One region of the Pseudoalteromonas sp. KG3 genome, then DNA from elsewhere that is predicted to be linked to it. Evidence: predicted binding sites of a transcription regulator. Region 1 holds the regulator's gene; each other region holds the start of a gene.
The links. The regulator MetJ, encoded in region 1, represses methionine synthesis genes. The targets are predictions, from matches to a motif close to TAGACGTCTAGACGTCTA.
Positions count from the first base shown of each region.

Region 2: the regulator MetJ is predicted to act here: its motif matches at 2,193-2,210, upstream of metK (methionine adenosyltransferase).
Region 3: the regulator MetJ is predicted to act here: its motif matches at 2,571-2,588, upstream of metE (5-methyltetrahydropteroyltriglutamate--homocysteine S-methyltransferase).

Region 1 is NZ_CP098523.1:3,001,826-3,006,376, forward strand. It holds gene rpmE (50S ribosomal protein L31) at 1-23, shown strand, start outside; gene NDQ71_RS14210 (malic enzyme-like NAD(P)-binding protein) at 581-1,822, shown strand; gene metJ (met regulon transcriptional regulator MetJ) at 1,906-2,226, opposite strand; gene metB (cystathionine gamma-synthase) at 2,462-3,724, shown strand; gene metL (bifunctional aspartate kinase/homoserine dehydrogenase II) at 3,731-4,551, shown strand, end outside.
Region 2 is NZ_CP098523.1:1,809,818-1,814,368, forward strand. It holds gene tkt (transketolase) at 43-2,034, opposite strand; gene metK (methionine adenosyltransferase) at 2,312-3,463, shown strand; gene NDQ71_RS08555 (diacylglycerol kinase) at 3,971-4,363, opposite strand; gene NDQ71_RS08560 (LTA synthase family protein) at 4,407-4,551, opposite strand, start outside.
Region 3 is NZ_CP098523.1:1,014,026-1,018,576, forward strand. It holds gene NDQ71_RS04885 (acyloxyacyl hydrolase) at 1-42, shown strand, start outside; gene NDQ71_RS04890 (DUF2897 family protein) at 95-235, shown strand; gene metE (5-methyltetrahydropteroyltriglutamate--homocysteine S-methyltransferase) at 280-2,553, opposite strand; gene NDQ71_RS04900 (LysR substrate-binding domain-containing protein) at 2,844-3,731, shown strand; gene NDQ71_RS04905 (YdcF family protein) at 3,784-4,548, shown strand.

The DNA.
Region 1 (4,551 bases):
TCGGTTCACTTAGCAGCAAGTAATGCTTGTTGTTTTGTCGGAAAAAAGCACCTTAGGGTGCTTTTTTTTATGCCTGTAATTAAAAAAACTGCGTCCATCTTGCCCTTAATTCCTGCCCATTTAGCGTTATTTACTGCATTCATTATGTTGTGACTATTTCCCACTTTTATAACCAGTATAGCGAGCAAATAACAGACAAATAGTGATTTATTCTCTATATTGATTATCGTGTTAAAGCGCTAGATTAAATGCTTTTGTCGATAAAGTTAACCTTTATGCTGCTAAATGTTGCTAACGTCTCACTTATGTGAATATCTACTTTTGCTGATAGTTTTTGCTTTAAATATTCACTTAACAAGCATTTTTGGTTGGGTTTTTTGATGCTTTATGTGGTTTTTATCGCTTTTAATTACAGTTTTTTTGCAAAACTTGACGATAAAACGCATAAAATTAACGGATATAGCATATAACAGGATAGACCTGATATTGCTTGAATTTAATTATAATATAGGTATCGTTCCCTATAAGAACTGCTTACTCTCACTTTCAACTTAATTTACTTGCAGGATAAAATCGCGTTATGTCAGATTTTCGTGAACAAGCTTTACATTACCATTCGCATCCCGTTCCAGGAAAAATCAGTGTCGAGCTAACTAAGCCGGCTGAAACAGTCCAAGATCTCGCTTTAGCATATAGCCCTGGTGTTGCAGAACCTGTACGTGAAATCGCTGCTGATCCTGCTAATGCCTATAAATACACAGGTAAAGGCAATATGGTTGCGGTTATTACTAACGGTACCGCAATCTTAGGTTTAGGTAACTTAGGGCCATTGGCGTCAAAACCAGTAATGGAAGGTAAAGCTTTATTATTTAAACGCTTTGCAGGCCTAGATTCGATTGATATTGAAGTAAAACACAATACCACTGAAGACTTTATTAATACGGTGGCAAACATCGCAGATACGTTTGGTGGCATTAACTTAGAAGATATTAAAGCGCCAGAATGCTTTGAAATCGAAAAGGCATTGATCGAACGTTGTAGCATTCCGGTGTTCCACGACGATCAACACGGTACTGCGATTGTTACAGCCGCAGGCATGATCAATGCACTTGAAGTGCAAGGTAAAGATATTGAAGATGCCATTATCGTGTGCTTAGGTGCAGGCGCGGCTGCGGTTGCATGTATGGAATTGCTGATTAAGTGTGGTGCATTGCGTGAACATATTTATATGCTAGACCGTAAAGGTGTGATCCATACTCGTCGTGATGATTTAAACGAATATAAACAGTTATTTGCTAACAATACTGATAAACGTACTTTGCAAGATGTAATTGCTGATGCCGATGTTTTTGTGGGGGTATCTGGGCCAAACCTATTAGCAGCTGAAGATCTAAAACTGATGGCTGATAGACCCGTAGTATTTGCGTGTTCAAACCCAGATCCAGAAATATCACCTGAGCTTGCTCACGGTGCACGAAATGATTTAATTATGGCGACGGGTCGTTCTGATTATCCAAACCAAGTAAATAACGTATTGTGTTTCCCATTTATTTTCCGCGGTGCACTCGATGTACGCGCCAGCAAAATTAATGATGAAATGAAAATTGCGGCGGTTGATGCTATTCGTAGTATTGTTAAAGAGCCAGTCCCTGCTGAAGTGTTAAAAGCAGCGGGTGTAGATAAGCTTGAATTTGGCCCTGAGTATATTATTCCAAAACCGATGGATCCGCGTTTATTACCGCGTATCGCTAAAGCTGTCGCGCAGGCGGCTATAGATTCGGGTGTTGCGCAAATCGATATGCCTGAAAATTACATGGCGTAACTTATTTGCTGGTTAATAAAAAACCTCAGTAACGTAAGTCGCTGAGGTTTTTTTTGTAGCCAATCCCTGAAGTATATTTTTGTTTAATCTTCGTTGAGTACAGGTACTTCTAGACCCATCTCAAGCATGATTTTCTTCACTTCTTCAGGTACTTTCTCTGGATTATCTTTACGTAAGTCTTCATCGTTTGGCAATGGTTGGCCAGTAAATGCGTGTAAAAATGCTTCACAAAGTAGTTCGCTGTTTGTTGCATGGCGAAGATTGTTAATTTGACGGCGAGTACGCTCATCAGTTAAAACTTTTAATACATTTAACGGGATCGAAACGGTGATCTTTTTAACTTGTTCTGATTTTTTCCCGTGTTCTGCGTATGGGTGAATATATTCACCATTCCATTTAGCCATAGGATGTGTCGTTGCCTCAGGTTGTTAATTGTTTGCGCGACCTTTTGCTGCGCAAAGATGCCGAAATTCTATCGTTTTAAATAAGATAGTCAAATACTAGTTATTTAGCCATCTAGCGACTTAAATGTTTTTACTGCCATAGTTACAGCTAAAACAGCATAAATGCTTTGACTTCTTAAATCCGATCCTCTAACCTTTTAGACGTCTAAACATCCATTTAATTGTAGGTGACGTTATGAGTCAAAAGAACAAAGCAACTATTGCAGTGCGTAATGGCATTGATGCAGATAAACAGCATGGCGCCGTTGTGCCTCCCATTCATTTATCGACCACCTACTCATTTGCTGATTTTGATACCAAGCGCCAATATGATTATGGCCGCAGCGGTAACCCAAATCGAGATATCTTAGCCGAAACCCTTGCAAAACTTGAAGGCGGCGCCAAGGGTATAATCACTGCAACCGGCATGGCGGCAGTGCATTTAGCCACGCAACTACTTAATAGTGATGATACTTTAGTGATCCCACATGATTGCTATGGTGGCAGCTATCGTTTATTTACCTCGCTTGAAAAGCGCGGGTTATTAAAATTAGTGGTTTTAGATTTAACTAAAGCTGAAAACCATCAAAAAATTCTTGAGATCAAACCAAAGCTTATTTGGATTGAAACACCCAGTAACCCAATTTTACGCTTAACAGATATTAAAGCGATCACCACAATTGCCAAGCAGTGCGGTGCGTTAGTCGGCGCTGATAACACCTTTTTGTCACCGGCGTTACAAAATCCCATTGAATTTGGTGTTGATATTGTGGTGCATTCAACCACTAAATATATTAATGGTCATTCTGATGTAGTGGGTGGGGCTGTGATTGCCGCAACGCAACAGTTAGGTGATGAGCTTGCATGGTGGGCTAATAATATTGGTATTACCGGCGCACCGTTTGATAGCTATTTAACCTTACGGGGCCTACGTACGTTGAATGTCCGCCTGCGTCAGCATCAAGAAAATGCCTTTATCATTGCTCAGTATTTAGAAAGCTCGCCCTATGTGAGCCAAGTATATTACCCTGGCCTTGAGTCTCACCCGCAACATGAGTTGGCAAAACAACAACAACGAGGCTTTGGTGGTATGGTAAGCTTTGATATTAAAGGTGATGTTAACGATGCCGCGGCATTTTTAACTAGCCTTGAAGAATTCAGCTTAGCGGAATCATTAGGTGGCGTAGAGAGCTTAATTTGCCACCCAGCAACCATGACGCATGCTGGAATGGAAGCAACCGCGCGTTTAGCGGCCGGAGTAGGTGATACTTTGATCCGTATTTCGGTCGGTATTGAAGACGCAAAAGATTTGCTGGCTGATTTAGATCGCGTATTTAATAAAGTGAAACCGGGTCAAGGCCTGCATGCAGCAACTACAGCAACATCGGTTTCGCAACAACAAGATAAAGAGCAATCAAGCTCATTTAAGCTGACTCCAGCACATACGGCTTTGTGGTAATAGAAAATGGTAAATATAGTTCATAAATTTGGTGGCTCTAGCTTAAGCTCAGCCGAGCGTTATCAGGCCGTTGCCAATATTATTTTAGCGCATACTGAAGCGGGTGACTGTGTGGTAGTTTCTGCCGCCGGTAAAACCACCAATACGCTAGTTAAGTTGTGGCAAAGCTACCAACAAGGTGATCAACAAGCAGTAAGTGATATTTTACTGCAGCTCGATAACCACCAACGTACTTTGATTGAGCAATTGTTAAGCCCTACGGCGCGACACGCAGCATTAAACGTACTTGATCAAGAGTTGGCCTTAATAGCACAACAAGCGCAGCAGCAAAGCTTACAGGAAGCTGCATTACTTGCTCATGGCGAAGTGTGGTCGGCACGCTTGTTAGCAACCTATTTGCAGCAACTAGGCCTAGAGGCGAAAGATGTTGATGCGCGTCTGTTATTTACTTTAAATGATGGGCAGTTATTACATCAAAAAAATCAACAGGCCTGTGCTGAGTTGATCTCGGCACATTGCATTAATGTGGTTACTGGCTTTATTGCCGCCGATTGCCAAGCAAATACGGTAACCCTTGGGCGCAATGGCAGTGATTACAGTGCCACTTTGTTAAGCAGTTATTGCCATGCCAACCAAGTATCTATTTGGACTGATACCCAAGGGGTATTTAGTACTGATCCGCGTAAAGTTAAAAAAGCCATTAAGTACTCAAAGGTATGCCGCGGCCAAGCTAATTTGCTGGCTCGTTTAGGCAACCCGGTATTGCATGCGAAAACCTTATCACCTCTGAAAAATACTGATATTAAGCTAGTGGTTCGCAGCAGTTA
Region 2 (4,551 bases), 1.2 Mb from region 1:
GCGTTTAACACAGTGCGGGCTTTTAAATTTCAATCGTAAAGCTTAAAACAATTCGTTGGCTTTGTTTACGATGTTTTCTACCGTGAAGCCAAAGTGCTCAAACAGCTCATTAGCTGGGGCTGATTCACCAAAGGTGGTCATCCCCACTACTGCGCCGTTTAGGCCTACGTATTTATACCAGTAATCAGCAATGCCTGCCTCTACTGCTACGCGGCGTGAAACTGCAGCTGGTAATACGCTTTCTTTGTATGCAGCATCTTGTGCATCAAATACATCGGTAGATGGCATTGATACAACACGTACTTTTTTACCTTGCTTACGCAGTTCAGCGGCTGAATCTTGTGCTAATTGCACCTCAGAGCCAGTTGCGATTAAGATAAGCTCAGGCTCACCATCACAGCTCAGTACATAACCACCTTTTTTCACATCGCTTAATTGCTGTGCTGAGCGAGTTTGCTGCTCAAGGCCTTGGCGAGTAAAGATAAGTGATGTTGGGCCGTCTTTACGTTCAATGGCTTGTTGCCATGCAATTGCAGACTCAACTTGGTCACACGGGCGCCAGTTAACAAGGTTTGGCGTTAAACGCATGCTAGCAATTTGCTCTACTGGTTGGTGAGTTGGGCCATCTTCACCTAAACCAATTGAATCGTGCGTGTATACAAAAATACTTGGCACTTTCATCAACGCAGCCATACGTACTGCATTACGTGCGTATTCCATGAACATTAAGAAAGTAGCGCCGTAAGGAATAAAGCCTTTATGCAGTGCAATACCATTCATAATCGCTGACATACCAAACTCACGTACGCCGTAATAGATGTAGTTACCGCTTGCGTCATTCGCTTCAAGGCCTTTCGAGCCTTTCCAAATTGTTAGGTTAGAACCGGCTAAATCTGCAGAGCCGCCCATAAATTCAGGTAATAACGGGCCAAATGCGTTTAGTGCATCTTGCGACGCTTTACGCGATGCAGGATTTGCTGGGTTTGCGTCTAGTTGCTCAATATACGCTTGTGATTTTTCAGCCCAATCAGCTGGTAGCTCTGAGCTTGTGCGGCGTTTAAATTCGGCGGCTAATTCTGGGTGTGCAGCGGCGTATGCGGCAAATTTCTCATCCCAGCTAGCTTCAAGTTGCTTACCTTTTTCTTTGCCATCCCACTCGCTGTATATATCAGCTGGGATTTCAAATGCCTCGCCAGTCCAACCAAGGAACTCACGAGCAGCTTTAATTTCGTCTTCACCTAGTGGTGCGCCGTGACAATCATGGCTACCTGATTTATTTGGTGAACCGTAACCAATTACTGTTTTACAACAAATAAGCGTTGGCTTGTCAGTCACACTGCGTGCTTCTTCGATGGCTGCGCGAATTGCATCTGAATCATGGCCGTCAACATTACTTACTACATGCCAACCGTAAGCTTTAAAGCGTGCTGGGGTATCATCACTAAACCAGCCTTCCACTTCACCATCGATTGAAATACCGTTGTCATCCCAAAACGCCACTAACTTACCAAGGCCTAATGTGCCGGCAAGTGAACAGGCTTCATGAGAAATACCTTCCATTAAGCAACCATCGCCTAAGAACGTATATGTGTGGTGATCAACAATCTCATGGCCTTCACGGTTAAATTGTGCCGCTAATGCTTTTTCAGCAATCGCCATACCGACTGCATTTGTGATCCCTTGACCAAGTGGGCCCGTAGTGGTTTCAATCCCTGGTGCATAACCGTACTCTGGGTGACCAGGTGTTTTTGAATGCATTTGACGGAAGTTTTTAATTTCCTCAATTGGCAAATCATAACCACTTAAGTGCAATAGAGAATAAATAAGCATTGAACCGTGGCCGTTTGAGAGTATAAATCGATCTCTGTCTACCCACTCTGGATTTGTTGGATTATGATTTAGATAATCGCGCCATAGTACTTCTGCGATATCAGCCATGCCCATAGGGGCTCCAGGGTGGCCTGATTTGGCCTGTTGTACTGCGTCCATTGATAAGACGCGAATAGCATTTGCAAGTTCTTTGCGAGACGGCATGAATTCTCCTACCTTTAACTGTATTTGCGCTGGTTGTTGTGTGTTTTTCAAGAACACCCATTCTTACTTATTGTGGGGGCTGTGTGCAATTAAAAACCCTGATTAAATTGGCTATTATGAAAATTTTTTAAGAACAAAAAGTTATTAGTAATTTTATTTAGACGTCTAGGCGTAAAAACACTATGCAACTATGGTTGTTTTAGATAAAATACGCCCCTTAATTTTTTAGCGCTCTTACCGACGTTTGTGAAGCGCAATATTTGTGAGCAGAAAGACAATGGCAAAACATTTATTTACTTCTGAATCTGTTTCTGAAGGTCATCCGGATAAAATCGCGGACCAAATCTCTGACGCGGTACTTGATGCCATCTTAGAACAAGATTCTCATGCCCGTGTTGCGTGTGAAACTTACGTTAAGACTGGTATGGTTATGGTTGGTGGTGAAATCACTACTAGCGCATGGGTTGATATTGAAGAAATCACTCGTAAAACTGTACGTGAAATTGGCTACACGCATTCAGACATGGGTTTTGATGCTGATTCTTGTGCAATTTTAAACACTATCGGTAAGCAATCACCTGATATCAACCAAGGTGTTGACCGTACTAGCCCTGAAGAACAAGGCGCTGGTGACCAAGGTTTAATGTTTGGTTATGCATGTAACGAAACTGAAGTATTAATGCCTGCACCTATCACTTACTCACACCGTTTAGTACAGCGTCAAGCGCAAGTACGTAAAAGCGGCGAGCTAAACTGGTTACGCCCAGATGCAAAATCACAAGTTACATTTGCATACGAAAATGGCAAGCCTGTAAGCATTGATGCTGTGGTACTTTCTACTCAACACAGTGAAGACATTTCACAAAAAGATTTAGTCGAAGCCGTGATGGAAACTATCATCAAGCCAGTATTGCCTGCAGAGCTTATCTCTAAAGCAACTAAGTTCTTTATCAACCCGACTGGCCGTTTTGTTATCGGTGGCCCTATGGGTGACTGTGGTCTTACTGGTCGTAAAATCATCGTTGATACTTACGGCGGTATGGCTCGTCACGGTGGCGGTGCTTTCTCTGGTAAGGATCCATCAAAAGTTGACCGCTCAGCTGCATACGCTGCACGTTACGTTGCTAAAAACGTGGTTGCTGCTGGCCTTGCTGATAAGTGTGAGCTACAAGTGTCTTACGCAATTGGTGTTGCAGAGCCTACCTCAATCAGTGTTGAAACCTTTGGTACAAGTAAATTAGAAGAAGCTCGTTTAATCGAACTTATTCGTGAACACTTTGACTTACGCCCATACGGCCTAATCCAAATGCTTGATCTTGAGCGCCCAATTTATCAACCAACAGCGGCTTACGGCCACTTTGGTCGCGATGAATTCCCTTGGGAGCGTACTGACAAAGCAGACGCACTTCGCGCAGCCGCTGGTCTTTAATACCAGCCTCTGGGTGAATGCAGAAAAAGCGCCAATTGGCGCTTTTTTTATGCCTGCTGATTATGTGCTTTAAGTAATTTATTCACAAAGAGGTTATGAGGCGCTGCGCTTTAGAGAAGTAATTGAAAAAATAGCGGCTAGGTTTTAGGAAGTGGCTAGCTACTAGAGGGTATTCGAAGCCAGTGGCGTTTTTTCTCATTTGCTCTCATTCACTTCTCTTTGTGCAAAAAGGTTTTTGACGCTGAGTATTATTTGTAGGCGAGTGGCTTGCCACCGCGAAGGATAAAATGTTTGTCGCGAGGTAAACTCGCTGCTACCTAACGTAGGCGCGGGTTTACCCCGCGCAATTAAATAAAGTTATTAATATCTTCTCTTCTCGGTGTAGCGCGCAGCGCCTCCTGCCCTCAGTGGTAAATCGCTTGTCGCCATAAATGGCGACCTACACAAGCGGGCTGGATGTTACTTGTAGGCGAGGGGCTCGTCGCACGTAGCCCGTAACCTAACTCCCTAACCTATCAATGTAAGTATTTTTTCATACCCTGCAACACCCCACACTATTAGCAAAACGAGTAGCGCTAGGCTAACTGCTGCTGAAGCAATATCTTTAGCGCGCCCAGAAAGCACATGGTATTCAACGCCAACGCGATCTGTTAGTGCTTCAATAGCCGAGTTAAGTAATTCAACAATCAATAAAAATAAAAAGCTAACAACCAGCATCACCCAATGTTGCAATGATTGTGCAAGCCAAAATGATAATGGCAGTAACACAGCACCTAGCACCAGTTCTGTACGAAAAGCCGACTCTTCCTGATAAGCTGCTTTAAACCCCTTGATAGAGCATTGTGTTGCCTTAAAAATACGGCCTAAGCCGATACCGTTGGGCTTATTAACTAAATTAATGTTTGGTTTGTTCATGTTTAGTATCTTTACAGCTCATTAGGAATTATTTTTTGCCTTGAGTTAACAAATGCCACGCTTGCGCCATGTATTGATTATACGCTTGCTCTGTTTCAGCATCGATCTCTTTAAACGCTTGTGTTTGTGTTGGCATTAGCTGTATTTTATCAAGGGAGTTTACAGCATAGTAC
Region 3 (4,551 bases), 1.9 Mb from region 1:
GGCCTTGACTTTATTTCGCTGTCGTTAGCTCGGCGTTTTTAAAGTGTATAATAGCTGCTAAACTCAGTGAAAATTAATTGGTCATTAAAAAATCATGCAAATTTGGCAAGTCCTTATTATCATTGTTGTGCTGGCAGTTATTATCGGCAATATCATGCTATTAAAGCACTCAGCAAACATTGGTTTTAAAGCCCAGGATAAAAAAACAGACACCAGAGCGCAAAAAAAGCCCTAACCTAGTTTAGTTAGGGCTTTGCATCGTAGGGGATGTTCTTTAATTTAGGTAAGCTCTTTTCTGAGTTCTTTAGTTGCTTTAACCATGTTATCAAGTGCTTGACGCGTTTCTTCCCAGCCACGGGTTTTCAAACCACAGTCTGGATTAACCCATAAGCGCTGAACAGGTATTTTTCGCGCCGCTTTGTGGATCAAGGCTTTTATCCATGCAATGTCGGGCACATTCGGTGTGTGAATATCATACACCCCAGGACCAATATCATTCGGGTATGCAAAATCCTCAAATGCTGCAAGTAACTCCATGTTTGAACGCGACGTTTCAATGGTGATCACATCAGCATCCATATCTGCAATCGCAGCAATGATGTCATTAAACTCGGCGTAGCACATATGCGTATGAATTTGCGTTTCATCTTTCACACCACTGGCAGACACCCTAAATGCATACGCAGCCCATTCCAAGTATGCTTGCCATTGGCTGGCTTTTAGCGGCATACCTTCACGAAATGCAGGTTCATCAATTTGAATGATTTCAATACCCGCATTTTGCAGATCAACCACTTCATCGCGCAGTGCAAGTGCTATTTGATTAGCTATGGTTGGCTTATCTAAATCATCACGAATGAATGACCAAAATAGAATCGTCACAGGGCCTGTGAGCATGCCTTTCATTTTCTTGTCAGTCAGCGATTGCGCATATTTACTCCACTCAACCGTCATTGGCTGTTCACGTGAGACATCGCCCCAAATGACTGGCGGTTTCACACAGCGTGAGCCGTAACTTTGTACCCAGCCAAATTGAGTAAAAGCAAAGCCTTCAAGGAGCTCTCCAAAATACTCAACCATGTCGTTTCGCTCAGCTTCTCCGTGCACTAATACATCAAGATCGAGCGCTTCTTGCTCTTCAACCGCGTAACGAATTTCTGCCGCCATTTGCGATTGGTATTGTGCAGCGGATAACTCCCCGGCTTTAAAATCACGTCGGGCTTTACGAATAGCCTGTGTTTGCGGGAACGACCCTATCGTTGTGGTTGGTAATAGCGGCAAATCAAGCGCCGCATGTTGCTTTTCGATACGCTGAGCAAATACGCTGTTGCGCTCACCATCTGTTGCCGTTAATGCACTGACACGTTGCTGCACAGCAAGATTATTCACCCGCTTTGACGTTAAACGTGCTTTAACTGGTGCGCAGTAGCTTTGCAACGCGCTGACATCATTACTTGCAAGTGCCGCTTTTAGTAATGCCAGTTCTTGGCCTTTTTGTTTCGCGAATGCAAGCCACGAACGCAGCTCATCATCAAGCTGTTGCTCTTGGTCTAAATCCACTGGGGTATGTAATAAGGAACACGACGGCGCAAGCCATAAGTTATCAGCACGCTTTGCAGCAATGTCTTTTACATTTGCATAGACAACTTCTAAGTCAGCGCGCCATATATTACGACCGTTGATAACACCAAGCGACAGCACTTGTGATGGACTTAATAGCAAATCAAGCGTTGTCACATCTACATCGCTTGCAACACAGTCAAAGTGCACACCATCAACTGGGTAGTCAGCAATATCGTTATAATAAGCAGTTACTGAGTCAAAATAACTGGCAAGTAGCAACTTTACACCTTGTCCGGCTAATGCATTTAAGCTCGTTTTTAATGCATTGCGATAATCTTGTGCAAGTTCAAGGCCCAAAATAGGCTCGTCAATTTGTACCCACGCAACCCCTTGCGCAGCAAGTTTAGCTAATACCTGTTGATAAACGGGCAGTAGCTTTTCAAGTAAACTTAATTTATCAAACTCTTTACCTGCACATTTAGCTAAATAAAGGTAACTGACAGGGCCCAATAACACCGCTTTTGCTTGATAACCTAATTTTTGTGCTTGGGCAACGTGTTCAAATAACTCGCTCCAAGTTAATTGAAACTGCTGATCACTGCTAAGCTCAGGCACAATATAATGATAGTTAGTGTTAAACCACTTGGTCATTTCGCTGGCTGCACATGCACAACCTGTTGGTGCGCGGCCACGACCAATACCAAACAAGGTATCCAGATCCACGCTGCCATCCGCTGTTTGATGACGCTCAGGGATAGCACCAACTAATAAACTGGTAGCCAGTACATGGTCGTACCAAGCAAAGTCGCCCACCGGTAATAAATCAATACCAGCATCAGCCTGCAGTGCCCAATTTTCTGCGCGGATCGCCTCCCCTTGCGCTAATAGCTCTGCTTGAGTGATGTTACCTGCCCAATATGATTCAACTGCAAATTTCAATTCGCGCTTTTTACCTATTCGCGGAAAGCCTAAGTTATGTAATTGTGCCATATGCTCTAATCTCTATTTAGCTGTTTAGATGGCTAAAATCTACACTCGTGATTGCAATCGTACAATTGATGCTTTCTCAGTTCTAACGTGAGGTAAATTCATGGAAATAATTTTAATAATCTAAAAAAATACAATGACAACGCTGTCAAATTTAATGCTATAGTGAACTTGTAAACTTTACGTGAAAAAATGACGTTATTTAGCCATCTAGACGTTGAAGCACCTTTAATAAAAGCGTATTATGTCTGCAATCTGAGTTCAGCTCACTTTTACCATGAGAATTATTAAAGATGATTGATGTAAAACATTTGAAAACCATCGCAACCTTGAAAGAAACCGGTTCTTTGGTGAATACTGCGCGGGAATTATTTTTGACTCAATCTGCTTTATCACATCAAATCAAAGATTTAGAAAACAAGCTTGATTGCCAACTATTTGAACGTAAAACTCAACCGGTACGTTTTACTCCGCAAGGTATGCTATTGCTAGAACTTGCAAACGAAGTACTGCCTCGCGTTGAGGCGACTAAGTGTCGTTTGAAAGAAAGTCTTAACCAACCAATCTCACAATTACGCCTAAGTGTAGAATGCCACGCCTGTTTTCATTGGTTACTACCGACGATTAAAGAATTCAATAACTTTTGGCCAGATATTAAAGTGGATTACGAGCGCGGCTTTAGTTATGACGCTATACCTGATCTGCTCAGCGATGAACTGGACTTAGTATTAACCTCAGATATTCGTGAGCCAGATAAACTTGAATACGCACATTTATTTGATTTTAAACTTAAGCTCATTGTTGCCCCTGATCATGAACTGGCAAAAAAAGCCTATGTCACAGCCCTTGATCTAAAAAACGAAACCATTATTTCGTACCCTATTCCTCGTGAACGTCAGGATATATTTAAGCATTTCATTCAAAATGCACGCTATGACGGTACTTTAAAAACGGTTGATCAAGGCTTATTAATTTTTCAACTAGTAAGCGCGGGAATGGGCGTTGCGGCATTACCAGATTGGTTAGTCACACCTTATGAAAGCCAAGGGCTGATAAAATCAATTCCGTTGGGTGCGCTGGGCTTAACACGGCCGATGTATTTAGCGATGAAAAAGAATATGAAAGACAATCCAGTCTATCGCCACTTTTTAAATACCTGTAAGTTAAATAACGGTCGATAAAATAACAGTAACCCAGTAGCATACAAAAAACCCTTTTATGTGTGCTACTGTAATGTTTGAATTAAAAAAAATCCTCGGCGCAATGCTTATGCCGTTACCGTTATTGGGAATACTGTGCTTTATCGCTCTGGTTATCGCGCTGCGCACCAATAAGCTCAGCGCGTATATTGGTATCTTCGCAATCAGCTTTTTACTGCTGGTCAGCACCCCATTTATTGGCCAACAAATAATAGATCCAAGTTCGCAATTAAAATACACCTTTCACTCAAATCAGCAGCCAGCACTCGATAAAATAGTGGTACTGGGTTGCGACGTAAATCCCAACCCACAACTTAGTGCCAATAGTCAGCTCGGTAATTGCGCTAAAAGTCGCTTAATAGAAGGCCTGCGGTTAGCCAACATTTACCCTAATGCGCAACTTATTGTTTCAGGCGGTGGCTATGCAAAAGTCACCAATAGTAGCTTGATGCAACAAACTGCCATCAGCTTAGGAATGGATGCGGCGCGCATCAAACAAAACCCCGCAGCCATGGATACCGCCGACGAAGCACGGCTTTTAGCGCCAACGCTTGTTGATTTTAAAGTGGCACTGGTCACCTCTGCCAGTCATATGGCACGGGCAACCAATTTATTTAACGCCCAAGGTGTTGACGTGATCCCTGCCGCTACGGATTTTTATGATTTCTCCGCCTGGCCTGCTCACAAACAATATATTCCAAATGTAGAAGTGCTCAAGGCCGTTACCAGTTATTGGCATGAAGTACTAGGAAGTGCGTGGATAAACGTGCGCCGCTGGATTGATCCAGAAGCGCTCTAAATC